Linked DNA regions of Filimonas effusa. The main gene of each other region encodes a partner of the protein of the gene in region 2 in a complex. Links are inferred from orthologs where the notes say so. Each region holds a gene or a part of one and is shown on either strand. Other genes may lie near its edges.

Region 1 (6,582 bases), 390 kb from region 2 along the record:
AGTCAAGGATCATCCTGTCGCAGTGCGCCATCTACCTCGCATCATCGCCCAAAAGCAATGCCTCCTATATGGCCATAGGCGATGCCATAGCAACCGTACACAAGCAGGGCGACCTGCCCGTTCCGCTTCATTTGCGCAACGCACCTACCAGGCTCATGAAAAATCTCGATTACGGCAAAGATTATAAATACGCACACTCCTTTGAAGGCAACTTTGCCGAACAGGAATTTTTACCCGATAAGATCAGCGGAGCCAAATTCTACGACCCCGGCAAAAACGCAAGGGAAGAAGAGCTCAGACGCTTTCTGAGAGAACGCTGGAAAGATAAATATGGATACTAAACGCTATTGCCTTTATTAAACAAAATGTTCCTGAATGAGACTGAGCATCACCTGCCGGCATTTTAAAGACCTGGCCCCTCACGAAATCTATGCATTCATGCGTTTACGCAGCGAGGTGTTTGTGGTTGAGCAAAGCTGCATTTATCTTGATGCAGATAATATAGACCAGTATTGCTATCACCTGCTGTTGCGCGATGGAACAGAGATCGCCGCTTATGCCAGGTTGGTCCCCCCGGGCGTATCCTATACCGAAACTTCAATAGGCAGAATTGTTACCAATCCCGCCTATCGCGGCCAGGGCAACGGCAAGCAACTCATCAACATAGCGCTGGAAGAATGTTCCCGCCTGTTTGGCGTTGGCCCCGTTAAAATAGGCGCACAACTCTACCTGAAAGAATTCTATAAAGCCTTTGGCTTCGTTCCCGTAAGTGAAGTATATGACGAAGACGGCATAGAGCATATCAAAATGCTGCTGACACCTAACCCTTCAACTCTGTTTTAAGGAAACGGGCAGTATGGCTTTCTTTGTTTTTGATCATCTCTTCGGGTGTACCCTCAAAAAGGATGCGCCCGCCGCCATCACCACCTTCCAGGCCCACATCAATAATATGATCGGCCACCTTTATCACATCCAGGTTATGTTCTATCACTAATACCGTATTACCACGATCTACCAGTTTATTCAGCACCTCAAGCAGGTGTTGAATATCCTGGAAGTGAAGCCCGGTAGTAGGCTCGTCGAGAATATAAAATGTTTTGCCCGTATCTTTCTTGGCCAGCTCTGTAGCCAGTTTCACTCGCTGAGCCTCTCCCCCGCTAAGGGTAACCGCGCTCTGCCCAAGTGTTATATATCCCAGCCCCACATCCTGCAACACCTTTATCTTACGGAACAGGTAAGGCACCGCTTCAAAGAAATCACACGCTTCATCAACAGTCATGTTCAGCACATCGCTGATCGACTTGCCCTTATACCTGATCTCAAGCGTTTCCCTGTTATACCTTTTGCCGTTACACTTTTCACAGTGCACATATACGTCGGGAAGGAAATTCATTTCAATCACCCGCATACCGCCGCCTTCACAAACATCACAACGGCCACCTTTTACATTAAACGAAAACCGGCCGGGATTATACCCCCTGATCTTGGCTTCAGGAACGGCAGCGAACAACTGCCTGATCTCTGTAAAGAAACCGCAGTAGGTAGCCGGGTTACTTCTTGGCGTACGGCCAATAGGCGACTGGTCAATCTCTATCACCTTATCAATATGCTCCAACCCCTTTACACTTTTATAAGGCAGCGGTGTCATCCGGCTGTTATAACAATGTTTGGAGAGGATGGGATACAAAGTTTCATTAATAAGCGTACTCTTACCGCTGCCGCTCACGCCGGTTACCAGTACCAGCTTACCAAGCGGGAATTTCACCGATATGTTCTTCAGGTTATTACCGGTAGCGCCCTTCAGTTCAAGATGAAGCCCGTTACCCTTTCTGCGGGTTGCCGGTACTTCAATACCCTTTTTACCGTTCAGGTAAGAAGCCGTATCGGATGGCGCACGCAGCACCTGCTCAGGAGAGCCCTGGGCAACGATATGACCGCCATACTTGCCTGCACGCGGACCTATATCAACCAGGTAATCTGCCGCCAGCATAATATCCTTATCATGCTCCACCACCAGTACACTATTGCCAATATCACGCAGGTTACGCAATGCAACAATCAACTGGTGGTTATCGCGCTGGTGTAAACCAATGGAAGGTTCATCGAGAATATAAGTAATCCCCTGTAACTGCGATCCTATCTGCGTTGCCAGCCTTATACGCTGCGATTCACCACCGCTGAGCGTACGGGAAGGCCTGTTCAGCGTAAGATAAGTAAGCCCTACATCAAGCAGGAACTGTAACCTTTCCCTTATTTCTTTCAGGATATCTTTTGCTATTGCATTCTGCTTATCGGAAAGCCTTTTCTCGATACCTGTAAACCAGGTCATCAGCTTATCAAGGTTCAGGGAGCTTACCTCCGCAATATTCCTTTCATCGACCTTGAACCAGAGACTTTCCTTTTTTAAACGGGCGCCTTCGCAGGCAGGACAGGTTTTAAGTTCCATAAACTGTTCTGCCCACTCCCGGGTACTTTCACTGCTGCCCGCAAACCAGCGGCGGATCATGGGAATGATCCCTTCAAACTCACCATCGTAAGGCGTCGACGCCATCGATTCATCAAAATCTTCTACCTCCTGGCTGCCGCCTTCGGCATTACCATAAAGCAGGATATTAAGACCGGCTGCAGGAAGATCCTTCACCGGTTTATCGAGACTGATCTTATTCTTCCGGGCAATTTGTGCAACAGTTTTAAACATATGTGCTTCCCGCTCTTCCCCCAGCGGCGCTATACCACCTTCACGGATACTTTTATCCGGTTCAGGCAAAATAGCCTCCATACTTATAGAGTATACATTTCCCAATCCTTTACACGAAGGGCACGCACCATAGGGCGAGTTAAAGGAAAACGCATTGGGAGAAGGTTCTTCATAACTGATGCCCGTATCTACGCACATCAGTTGCTTTGAGTACTGCACCAGGATATCTTCTTTGGACCCGCCATCTACCAGCAAAAACATCAGGTCCTTGCCCGACTTCAGCGTTTGCTGTACACTCTGGCTCAGGCGCACCTTCATATCATCGGTCACCTGTAAACGGTCAATTACCACCTCAATATCATGGATCTTGTACCTGTCGAGCTGCATCCGGGGTGTGATATCCAGCACCTCGCCATCTACCCTCACCTTTAAGAAACCCTTTTTACGGATCTCTTCAAAAAGCTCGCGGTAATGCCCTTTACGGCCACGCACCAACGGAGACAGCAGCGTTATTTTCTTACTTTTAAATTTTTTGAATATGTTGTCAACGATCTCCTCTTCGCTGAACTTGGTCATCTTCTTGCCCGTATTGTAGCTGTAAGCTTCGCCTATACGTGCATAAAGCAAACGCAGGAAATCGTATAATTCGGTAATAGTACCTACCGTGGAGCGGGGATTCTTATTGGTGGTCTTTTGTTCGATAGATATAACCGGGCTCAGGCCAAGGATCTTGTCCACGTCAGGCCGTTCCATATCGCCCATGAACTGGCGGGCATAGGCGCTGAAGCTTTCCATATACCTGCGCTGTCCTTCGTTATAAATAGTATCGAAAGCCAGCGACGATTTGCCACTGCCACTCACGCCTGTAAATACAACGAGTTTATTCTTAGGAATACTTATATCAAGATTTTTCAGGTTATGTTCCCTGGCGCCAAATACCTCAATTTTTTCCGTCGCTTCTGCCACTGTTTCGGGGAGACTCTTTTCTTTAACTGCCATAATAACTTGTGTCGGTCATCGAAGGTAGAACAAAGTACGTTAGATATTGTTGAAGAAAAAGTTATGGTCTGAAATCTGAAAATGGCATAGTAATTGGCTACCCTGATCTAAAACATGAAAGTTATGAAAACCCTGAAAATGTCAGTAACGGGCCTGTTGAGCGCCGTAATATTATTTTCTTCCTGCAAAACCTGGAACAATAGCCAGAAAGGCGCAGCTGTAGGCGTAGGCGGCGGAGCCGCTGCCGGTGCCGTTATAGGCAAAATATCAGGCAACACTGCCTTGGGAACCATTATCGGCGCTGCCGTAGGTGGCACAGCCGGCGCTATCATCGGCCGTAAAATGGACAAACAGGCAGAAGATATCAAAACCCAGGTTCCTGATGCTAAAGTAGAAAGGGTGAACGAAGGCATTACCGTTGAATTCAGCAGTAAAGTACTCTTCGGATTCGACAGCTACAGCCTTACCGATGCCTCCCGCGGTTCTCTGGATAAACTCATTAAAGTGCTGAACACTTATCCCGATACCAACGTAGAAGTTCAGGGACATACCGACAACAAAGGTACTGCCGCTTATAACGACAAGCTGTCATTACAACGTGCAGAATCAGTTGCCAGCTATGTGAAATCACATGGCATCGCTTCTTCCCGTATCACTACCAGGGGTTTTGGCTTTAACGCCCCCAAATACACCAACGATACCGAAGACGGCCGCGCGCAAAACCGCCGCGTAGAATTCGTGATCACCGCCAACGAAAAAATGAAATCAGAAGCCGCACAACAGGCTAATCAATAATAAGATCTGTAAACGTTAAGAGAAACGAGGCTGTGTCAATTAAAACACAGCCTCGTTTTTTTGTGCATTCACCCCAACTTCCTGATTCTCACTCCCCTACCCCGTCAGCCAGTCATCTCTACTCCATTCCTTATATTATTTTTAAAAAGAATAATTGGCAATTCAGAAAAAAGAGGAATTTTTGTAATATATCACCTATAACCTTTATGAAGTTCCTTTTAAAGATTTTCCTTGCATTCCTGGTATGCGCACAACTCATTGCCTGTACAAAAGAATACAGTAAAGAGGGCGGCAACCATGTTGTAATACCGCCTCCTGAACCGCCAGTTCCACCTAATGAGCCAGTGAAAACAGATACTGCAGTATATGTAGCCGGCTATTACAGCGTCTTCAGGGATGGCGTATTTACAGCCGTCAGCCTTGCAGTCATATGGCGCAACGGAGTACCCATCGTACTAACAGACAGCACACACCATGCCCGCGCACAGGATGTTGTTGCCGTTGGCGACGATCTCTATGCAGTAGGATTTGAATACACCGACGATCCCCTCATCCGCAAAGCCATGCTCTGGAAAAATGGCGTCCCCACCGCATTAAGCGATGGCAAAACCGACGCCGTAGCCTATTCTATCATAGTAGATGGCTCAGACGTATACATAGGCGGTTTCGCAAGAAAAGGCGACCGCCTGAACAAATCAGTCGCTACCCTTTGGAAAAACGGCGTAGCCCTCTCCCTCACAGATGGCCTCTATAATGCCTACATCTTCAGTATCACCAAACACGGCAGCGATATTTATTGCGGGGGCTCGGAATGGAATCGCTCCTCCATCGAAGTCGCCAAATACTGGAAGAATGGGGTCGCCGTATCACTCAGCGATGGCCTGTATAAAAATGTTATCTCCGGCATCATTGCAGACGGCAATGGCGTTTACGCTTCCGGCACTCAAACACCGATGAACACCCGGGAAACAAGACAAGCGCTGTTGTGGAACAACAAAACCCGTACAGCACTAACCGATGGAAAAACACATAACGCCAGCGCCAACGCCATTCTCCGCATTGGCACAGACTTTTATGTAGCCGGTATGGACGAAAGGTTTGCCGTTATCTGGAAAAACCAGGTACCCACCTACATCGCCGACAAAAGTTATTGGGCCAGTTATGCAGCTGATCTTTGCGTGTTTGGAAACGACTTCTACGCCGTTGGCAACATCGTACTGGATGACCCCAGCTATCCATTATACCCCGTTCTCTGGAAAAACAACCAGGAAACCCGCCTCGAAAACAATGGCGGAGGGGGTGAAGCCTTTAGCGTATTTGTAAGGGAAGAAAAGAAGTAAAAGATTGATAAATGACGCCGCCCGCAATAGCCGCAAACACTTTCACATGGCCGGCTTAGATGCTGCACTATATCATAACTAACCTCAAATGCAAAAACAAAGAAGGGTGAGCATATCAGGAAATGATACGCCCACCCTTCTTAAATAGCACTTCAATATTCAAATAGTATTACATAAGATCTTCAGCACACATGGTGTCAGTGCTTCTTTGCATTAGTTTTAGCACTGCTCCAGCGCCTGCAATATATCTGCAGCAATATCATCGATATACTCAAGACCTACAGACACCCTGATCAACCCCGGCGTAATACCTACAGCCAGCTGATCCGCTTCACTGAGTTTGGAATGGGTAGTAGAAGCAGGATGCGATGCAATGGTGCGGCTGTCTCCCAGGTTTGAAGTAAGCGTGATCATTTTCAGCGCATTCATAAAGGTTACGCCGGCATTCAAACCACCTTTTAATTCAAACGTGATCAAACCACCGCCACGGCTCATTTGCTTCTTCGCGATCTCGTATGCCGGGTGACTTGGCAGGAAAGGATATTTCACACCATTCAGCTTTGGATGGCCTTCCAGTTTCTTAGCCAATGCTTCAGCATTGTTGGAATGCCTTTCCATACGCACATCGAGCGTTTCAAGACTTTTGGTCAATACCCATGCATTGAATGGCGCCATAGAAGGACCGGTATTCCGGCAGAACAGGTAGATCTCGCGAACCAGTTCTTTTTTACCAACAACAATACCTCCCAA
Region 2 (8,959 bases):
GAGCCGGGAATATGTTGTTCTTTAAGATGCAACAAGTTCATACTCGGTTCAATAGTATTCCTATGCGCTACTTTCAGTATATCCAAAACTTGTAACATGATTGCGCAAATTTAATGTATCTACATGTAACATTCGACGAGGTTACACCGGGTATACCCCATTTCTGGCAATAAAATGACGAAAAGAGGCCCATTGGGACAGGGGGAAGGGATATTTCCACATACTGTTCACAAACCTGTTAAAACGTCAGTTTAGGCAGGGTTTTTAGTTATAAACCCCTTAATTTTTCGTAGTTTTGCAGGCTCTCATTCTATAATAACATACAACTGTTCATATTTATATCTATCTATGAGTGAAGAAACGATGAACGTGGAAGCCCCTGTACAAAGTGGTTATGGTGCAGACAGCATTCAGGTGCTGGAAGGGCTGGAAGCGGTACGTAAAAGACCGGCCATGTATATTGGTGATGTGGGTGTTAAAGGTTTACATCACCTTGTGTATGAAGTAGTTGACAACTCTATTGACGAAGCCCTCGCCGGCTGGTGTAAAAATATTGAAGTTACTATCCATGAAGACAATTCCATCAGTGTTCAGGACGACGGGCGGGGTATCCCTACCGGCATGAACACCAAGGAACAAAAAAGCGCCCTGGAAATAGTAATGACAGTACTTCATGCCGGAGGTAAGTTTGATAAGAATACATATAAAGTTTCCGGTGGTTTGCATGGCGTGGGTGTGAGTTGCGTTAACGCATTGAGCACCGTACTGCATGTAACCGTACACCGCGAAGGAAAGATCTTTGAACAGGAGTACCGTACGGGCATTCCCCAGTATGATGTACGCGAAATAGGTGTCAGCGAGCTTACCGGCACAAAGGTACATTTCTGGCCTGACGGATCTATTTTCCAGACCACCCTCTACAATAAGGACATTCTTGAAGGCCGTTTGAGAGAACTGGCTTTTCTTAATAAGAAGATCAGCATTACCCTTACCGACCTGCGTGAAAAAGACGAACAGGGTAATGTTTATGTAAAAAACTTCTACAGCGAAGGCGGTATTGTTGAATTCGTAGAATTGCTGGATGCCAACGGGAAACGCACACCGCTGATACCTAGCACCTTATATGTAGAAGGACATGATGCCAACAGTAATGTCGCCGTTGAGGTTGCCATGACCTACAACGATGATTTCAAGGAGCATATCTTCTCGTACGTTAACAATATCAATACTATAGAAGGTGGTACGCACGTTACCGGTTTCCGCCAGGCGCTGACGAGGGTGTTTAAATCGTATGGCGACAAACAGGGTCTTTTTGAAAAGGCCAAGGTGGAAATTGAGGGTGACGACTTCCGGGAAGGTTTAAGCGCCATTGTTTCGGTAAAAGTGCCGGAGCCACAGTTTGAGGGTCAAACCAAGACCAAACTGGGTAACAGCGATGTTAGCGGTATTGTGCAAACCACGGTAGCTGCTGCACTGCAAAATTACCTGGAAGAGAATCCCAAGGAGGCTAAAAACGTTATTTCCAAGATCATATTGGCGGCCCAGGCCCGTGTTGCGGCTAAAAAAGCACGCGAGATGGTACAACGCAAAACCGTTTTAACCGGTGGCGGCTTACCTGGCAAGCTGGCAGACTGTTCGGAACGTGATCCGGAACGTTGCGAATTATACCTTGTGGAAGGTGATTCGGCAGGTGGAACGGCTAAGCAAGGCCGTGACAGGAGCCACCAGGCTATCCTGCCGCTTCGGGGTAAAATCCTTAACGTAGAAAAGGCTATGGAGCATAAAATCTACGAAAACGAGGAAATCCGCAACATTTTCACTGCCATGGGTGTTACAATTGGAACGCCTGAAGATCCTAAAGAACTGAACTTAAGCAAATTACGCTACCATAAGCTGATCATCATGACGGATGCCGACGTGGATGGCTCGCATATTGCTACGTTGATCCTAACGTTTATTTTCCGTTATATGAAGGCCCTGGTAGAGCAAGGCCACGTTTACCTGGCGCAGCCGCCGCTGTACCTGATTAAAAAGGGTAAAGAACAGGCATACGCCTATAACGAGGTACAAAGGAAAGAGCTGGTAGATCGCATCTCCGGCGGTAAAGAAGACAGTGTCACGATTCAGCGATATAAAGGTCTTGGTGAAATGAATGCCGATCAGTTATGGGAAACAACCATGGATCCGGCCCGCAGAACGCTGAAAAAGGTAACTATAGAGAGCTTGGCTGTTGCTGATGGCGTATTCAGCATGCTCATGGGCGATGAAGTTGCTCCCCGCAGGGAGTTTATTGAAACGCACGCCAAATACGCCAAAATCGATGCTTAATACTGCTTATGCGGTATGGCATTCTTTTGGAAAACAGCCTATTTTTACTAATTTTTTAAAATCAAAGACAAATGGACACATCAAAAATGATCAAGGCATATTGCTTAAAGACTAAGGAGAAAGATGTTCCCTTACAGGATGCAGTGATTTCTAAAACAGCTAAAGGCGGTTATATTGCTAAAGGTCATGATGGCAAGGGTAATAAAATGAGTGCTATCCTGGGTGAAGCAAAAGCGCTTCAGGCAATCGCTGACGGCGTAGCCAAGAAAGACTTCTAGTCTCGGGGCAGACACACAACTTTATAGAAAAGCGGCTGTATCTTTTCAGATGCAGCCGCTTTTTTTATTCTTGCTTTTGCTAAAGATTGCTAAAAAAAGAAACATTTTTAAAGAAGCTTTTGAGAAGCTTTAAAGATGCTTTTAGGATGCTTTAAGACAGCCTTTTCAAAATCGCCGCTTTTTTTAGCAATCTTTAGCAAAAACGGTGAAAATATTTTCTATTGCTTATCGCCTATCACTCCTTTTTTCATCAGATCCAGGAAACGATGCATATCGTTCATGTCTTTGATATCATCGACCACCAGCAGGAAGTTTTTAGCAGATTGCTTTAACCGCGCCTTATTGGTTCCTGTTTGCAAATACTGAAGAATATTTTTAAAGAGATCGGATTCAAAATAAGGAGAATCGTTCTTGTTGATAAAGTAACAACGCAACGTATCCTCTTTCAGCGCCATTTTCTCGAATCCCAATGATACTGCCAGCCAGCGGCAGCGCACCGTTGTGAACAGGTCATCTACCGATTGGGGCATGGGACCAAACCTGTCGAGCAACTCCTGGTGGAAAGCCTGCAATTCTTCGTCCTTTTCGCAGTTATCGAGACGTGTGTACAAAGACAGCCGTTCTGTAATGCTTTCTACATAAGAGTCGGGGATAAGCACTTCAAGGTCGGTATCGATGGTACAATCGCTGACGAAGTCATCCTGTTTGCTGATCTCTTCTTTGAACAGCTCTTTAAACGAAGTCCGTTTCAGTTCCCTGATGGCCTCGTCGAGGATCTTCTGGTACATTTCGAAGCCTATATCGGCCATGAAGCCGCTTTGTTCACCACCGAGCATATTACCTGCGCCACGGATATCGAGGTCGCGCATTGCTATCTGGAAGCCGCTGCCGAGGTCGCTGAACTGCTCGAGCGTTTGTAAACGCTTGCGGGAATCGGTAGGCAAAGTACTTACCGGCGGCGCCAGCAGGTAACAGAATGCTTTCCTGTTACTGCGTCCTACCCTGCCTCTCAACTGGTGCAGGTCGCTTAAGCCAAAGTGATGCGCATTGTTGATAATAATGGTATTCACATTTGCGATGTCGACGCCGCTTTCCACAATATTGGTACAGATGAGGACATCATATTTACGGTCGATAAAGTCGAGGATCCGTTCTTCGAGTTCTGCGCCGTCCATTTGACCGTGTGCATAGGAGATACTCAGGTCGGGGCATAAAGCCTGTATGAGGCCGGCCATTTCCTTTAATCCCTGTACCCGGTTATGAATAAAGAACACCTGTCCTCCGCGCTCCGTTTCAAAGTAGATGGCATCTCTGATGACATCCTGGTTAAACACCTGGATTTCCGTTTGAACGGGCTGGCGGTTGGGCGGCGGGGTATTGATGATACTGAGGTCGCGCGCTCCCATAAGAGAGAACTGCAGTGTACGTGGTATGGGTGTGGCTGTAAGGGTCAGGCAATCCACATTCGTTTTCATGGTTTTCAGCTTCTCCTTGTGCGCCACGCCAAACTTCTGCTCTTCGTCGATGACCATTAATCCCAGGTCTTTGAACTTCACTTCTTTCCCCAGCACGCCATGTGTACCAACGAGGATATCGATCTTACCTTCTTCGAGGCGCTTCAGCGTTTCTTTCTTTTCTTTCGAAGATTTAAAACGGTTGATGAAGTCGACTGTTACGGGGAAGTCTTTCAGCCTTTCTTTAAACGTTTTGTAGTGCTGGAAAGCAAGGATGGTTGTAGGCACCAGTACGGCGGCCTGTTTGCCATCGACAACCGTTTTGAAGGCGGCTCTTATGGCAACTTCGGTTTTACCGAATCCAACGTCGCCACAAACCAGGCGGTCCATAGGTGAAGGCTGCTCCATATCCCTTTTCACATCTTCGCTGGCTTTAGCCTGGTCGGGTGTGTCTTCGTATACAAACGAAGCTTCGAGCTCGGTTTGCATATAGTTGTCAGGCGTATGTGCAAAGCCTTGCTGCGCCTTTCTCTGAGCGTATAATTGAATCAGGTCGAAGGCTATTTCCTTCACCTTCGCCTTTGTTTTTTCTTTCAGTTTACTCCAGACCTCGCTGCCCAGTTTATTTACTTTGGGCACAGTACCTTCTTTACCTGTGAACTTGGAGATCTTGTGGAGTGAGTTGATGTTTACATACAGGATGTCGTTATCCTTATACAGGATACGCACCATTTCCTGCACCTTACCATTGGTTTCAATTTTCTGCAAACCGCTGTAGGTACCCACACCATGGTCGATATGTGTTACATAATCGCCCGGCTGCAATTCACGCAGTGTTTTAAGCGTGATTGCCTTGTTCTTGTTAAAGGCCTGTTTTACGCGGTATTTATGATAACGCTGGAAGATCTGGTGATCGGTATAACAAACCACCTTAAGATCGTGGTCGATGAAGCCGCTGTGGATAGAAGTGGCTACCGGAACAAACTGCAGCTCGGTATTGAGATCGGTGAAAATAGTATTCAGCCGTTCGAGCTGCCGTGCCTGTTCGGCAAACAGGTAGATGGTGTATTTATTGGTTTCATGTGATTTGAGATCCCTGATCAGGAGATCGAACTGGCGATTGAAAGAAGGCTGCGGTTTGGTATTGAATTCAATTTCAAAAGTCGCCAGTTGCGGCTTGTATCCTATTTCAATCACCTGCCTTTGCTTTAACTGGCGCTCTATGGTTGCTGCGGGAACGAAATCGTGCAGGGATACTTCCTTCAGTATTTTGGTATCGTCTTCATCGTCCTGCACATCGGGTGCGGGTTCGTTACCGGCGGCTTCCATTCTTTGCAGGTACAGCCCCAGGTCTTCTTCCTGCTGACTGATCTTTTCTTTGATCACATCCCAGTCGTCGAGCCAAACCATCATATTTTCGGGCAGGAACTCGAGCAGGGTCACTTTTTCACCTGTCGTGAACTGTGTTTCAATATTCGGGATGATACTTACCTGCAGCAGTTTGCGTTCGCTCAACTGTGTTTCGGGATCGAAGATCCGGATACTGTCCACTTCGTTACCAAAAAGCTCTACACGGTAGGGTTTATCATTACCAAACGAGTAGATGTCGAGAATGCCGCCCCGTACTGCAAACTGGCCCGGTTCATATACAAAGTCGGTACGGACGAAGCCATACATTACGAACAATTCGAGCAGTCCATCAACATTCAGGGTATCATTTGCTTTTATCTGGATGATATTACCGCTGAGTGTTTCGGGCAGCACCACCTTTTCGAACAGGGCTTCGGGGTAGGTGATGATCATTTTACGATTACCGCCGGCTGCAAGCCTCGTCAATGCTTCGGTACGAAGCATTACATGAGAACTGTTGAGCAGTTTAAAGTTCTTCCTGTTTTTAAACGAAGAGGGGAAATAGAACAGGTCGATGGCCCCGGTCAGGTTTTCGATCGTATTGTGGAAATATGCCGCTTCTTCGGCATCGTTCAGGACCACGAGGTGATTCAGCTTTTTGGTTTGCTCAAGCTGGAAAATAGCACCAAGCAAAAATTCGCGACTACTACCTTGTAAATTCTTTAGGAAAACCGGCTGTTTTGTGTTTTCCGGATGATCAGCGGCAAAAGCCAGCCTGTCCGCCAACTGTAAAAGGCGGGGGGATTGTTTGTACAGCTCCAACAACGCACTAAGATTCATAAACGGGAGCAAAGATAAAAATAAAAAACGCAGCCCGGATAGGAAAATACGCCCATATCTCCTATTGAGCTGCGTTCGACAAAGAGTATGCAATACTAACTGTCAAGCTCTTATCTAGTTACGTATTGCAGCAGGGTCTGATGCAAATATAGTATGAGCGCATAGCAGGGAAAATAGACCCCAGGGTCTGATTTTATGAGACCATTAAATCCATCATATTTGCATATGAAGTTTCTGCGGCTTAAAGTGTTTTTGATCATACTATCGGTGCTGTTCATAGCGGCACCGGGCAAGGCAGATACTTTACGTTTATCTCAACCTGAACAGCTTGCAGCGCCGCTGTCGCTTACCCCCTATCTGCAGGTAATGGAAGATTCGCTGCATCTTTACTATCTGGGAGCTATAGAATCGCATCCGCAATGGTTTCGCCCTTATAACCGTTTTCAGAGTCATCATCCCCGCAGCACCTACTGGCTGAAGATGGAAATAGCGACAGACAATTTATGGCAACCCGAATCCCTTGCCCTGGCTTTCGAGAATATAAGCCTGGTTGATCTTTATTTTTCTCATTCCAATGAGCCTTACCAACACCAGCAGGCAGGTATATTCCGGCCGGCCAGCGCCATCAGTCCCGATGACAGCCGCACTTTTTTTTCTTTCCGGCTCCAGGCAGGCAAACACTACACAATTTTCCTTAAAGTATTACATGAAAAAGGATATAAGCCGGAACTACTATTCAAGCTCCAGCAAAAGGAAGGATACCTCCGGACCTTACAACGAAAAATACTTTCGGATAGCCTTACATTCGGCGCATTGATCATATTTCTGCTATATACCCTGCTTTCGTGGATAGTAAGCCGTTTCAGGCCTTATGGCTGGTTATCGCTGATGATTGCCGGTACTGCCTTATATAGCCTTAGTATGAATGGTTACTTTATAGACCTGTGCTTTCCGGAACATCCCGCTACAGGGTGGCTATTTAACCTGCCGTTTATACAGATCGCCTTTTTAGCTGTATTTCTGCTGATGATGGATTTCTGGCAGATAAAAACTGCCGCTCCCAAGCTATATAAATACGGTATGGCAGGTATGTACCTGATGATTGCATTTGCAATAGCAAAAAATATCATGCTCGCCGTCACCAACGACTACAGGCTGGGCAATATACTCGTAGCCTGTTCCTTTCCCATACCTGGTTTCTTTTTCGCTTATGCGATATGGCATTGCTGGAATCATCTCAACCATGCCCAACGTTTCCTGGCATATGGGATCATCTTATTTGGCGTATCGGCGATAGCAGTGATTACGGTAGTAATGGTAATGCACGAACAGGCTATTACCATCAACCCCTACATCTCCAATTTCACCGTACTCATTGTGGTACTGCTCTTTTCTATTGGTTTGAAAGAAGAGCTTCGTCAATCGGAGATCAAGCGGAATGCCTCATTGCAAAGACTTGCACTTTTACAAAAACTTCAGAATGATTCACTTGAAAAAAAGGTAGCGGAAAGAACAGAGCAGCTGGTAGCGCGTAATGCCCGTATTGAAACGCTTATCAATGAGCTACACCACCGGGTAAAAAATAACCTGCAATTATTATACAGTCTAAACCAATTACAGCTGCCCATTGTGTTGGACAGCAAGGCGCAGGACATCCTGAAAAGCAATATATCGAAGATCAAAGCCATGATCCTCGTTAACCAGAAGCTTTACCAGTTTGATGATATCAGTTCGGTAAACCTGAAAGAATTTATTGAGGAGCTCTCAGCCTATTCGGAACGCATTTATGATACCAAAGGCACTGTTCGTACCAGTCTTTCGCTACCTGATGATATTACTATGGATGCTTCGCACATTCTTAGTTTCGGGCTTATTGTAGCGGAGTTACTCACCAATGCTTACAAGTATGCTTTTGCCAATACGCAGGAGCCACTGATCCGAATGAGCATAACCCCCATTACGGAGCATACCATCCAGTTCGTGTTTTCGGACAACGGGCCGGGTATGCCTGCGGGCCGTGAAAATGTATCGATGGGTGTTCCACTGATAAAAGATCTTTCCCGCCAATTAAATGCGACGGTAGAAATTCGCAATGACAACGGATTAATGTATACATTTACGCTGGCCGTTTAACTTTATGCTACCCGTTTGTAACTCTATATGCGAATCCTTATCATTGAAGACGAGATCATTATCGCCCGGTTTATGGAACAACAGTTAAGATCACATTTTAACTGCGAGATCCGGATAGCACTATCAACCGCCGAGGCTGCGCTCGAAATGGAACAATATTCCCCCCATCTCCTGCTATGCGATATCAATCTTAATGAAGACCAGAATGGCATTGAGCTGATAGCGAACCTGCAGAAGCATTACCTGTTCGAGGTCATCTTCATTACTTCGTACCAGTCGAAAGGCATTATTGAAGATGCGGCCCTTACCAAGCCTGCCAATTATATCATTAAACCTGTTGACGAAGTACAGTTATATGCCGGTGTACAGCTGGTGCTCACCCGTTTGAACGGCAATCCGCCTTCCGGCAAAAAGCAGCCTTCCGCCACCAATGTGCTCAATCATACGGAAAGGGAGATCATAAAACTCATTGCTCAGAAGAAAACGACCAAGGAAATTGCCCAGATGTTATTTCTGAGTCCGCATACCATTAAGAACCACCGCCATAATATCTGCCGCAAGCTGGAGCTTGATGAC

The links.
Region 1: the proteins of mfd (region 2) and uvrA are in contact, whole or in part, in a crystal structure (PDB 4DFC), measured with the Escherichia coli proteins. The link is inferred for Filimonas effusa from one-to-one orthologs.

What each region holds. Positions count from the first base shown.
Region 1 is NZ_SDHZ01000002.1:385,522-392,103, forward strand. What follows is about bases 621-4,070. They hold uvrA (excinuclease ABC subunit UvrA), read right to left. Parts: upstream 3,698-4,070; coding sequence 821-3,697; downstream 621-820. Other genes in these bases: ESB13_RS12910 (GNAT family N-acetyltransferase), read left to right, coding at 621-843; ESB13_RS12920 (OmpA family protein), read left to right, coding at 3,821-4,070. Outside these bases: ESB13_RS12905 (replication-associated recombination protein A), read left to right, coding at 1-341; more of ESB13_RS12910, read left to right, coding at 376-620; more of ESB13_RS12920, read left to right, coding at 4,071-4,492; ESB13_RS12925 (hypothetical protein), read left to right, coding at 4,699-5,832; ESB13_RS12930 (trans-sulfuration enzyme family protein), read right to left, coding at 6,052-6,582. UniProt on the Escherichia coli protein: The UvrABC repair system catalyzes the recognition and processing of DNA lesions. UvrA is an ATPase and a DNA-binding protein. A damage recognition complex composed of 2 UvrA and 2 UvrB subunits scans DNA for abnormalities.
Region 2 is NZ_SDHZ01000002.1:776,013-784,971, forward strand. The notes cover bases 2,625-6,647. They hold mfd (transcription-repair coupling factor), read right to left. Parts: upstream 6,251-6,647; coding sequence 2,825-6,250; downstream 2,625-2,824. Other genes in these bases: ESB13_RS14460 (histidine kinase dimerization/phosphoacceptor domain -containing protein), read left to right, coding at 6,476-6,647. Also shown: ESB13_RS14440 (helix-turn-helix domain-containing protein), read right to left, coding at 1-98; gyrB (DNA topoisomerase (ATP-hydrolyzing) subunit B), read left to right, coding at 349-2,328; ESB13_RS14450 (hypothetical protein), read left to right, coding at 2,400-2,606; more of ESB13_RS14460, read left to right, coding at 6,648-8,383; ESB13_RS14465 (response regulator transcription factor), read left to right, coding at 8,411-8,959. UniProt on the Escherichia coli protein: Couples transcription and DNA repair by recognizing RNA polymerase (RNAP) stalled at DNA lesions. Mediates ATP-dependent release of RNAP and its truncated transcript from the DNA, and recruitment of nucleotide excision repair machinery to the damaged site.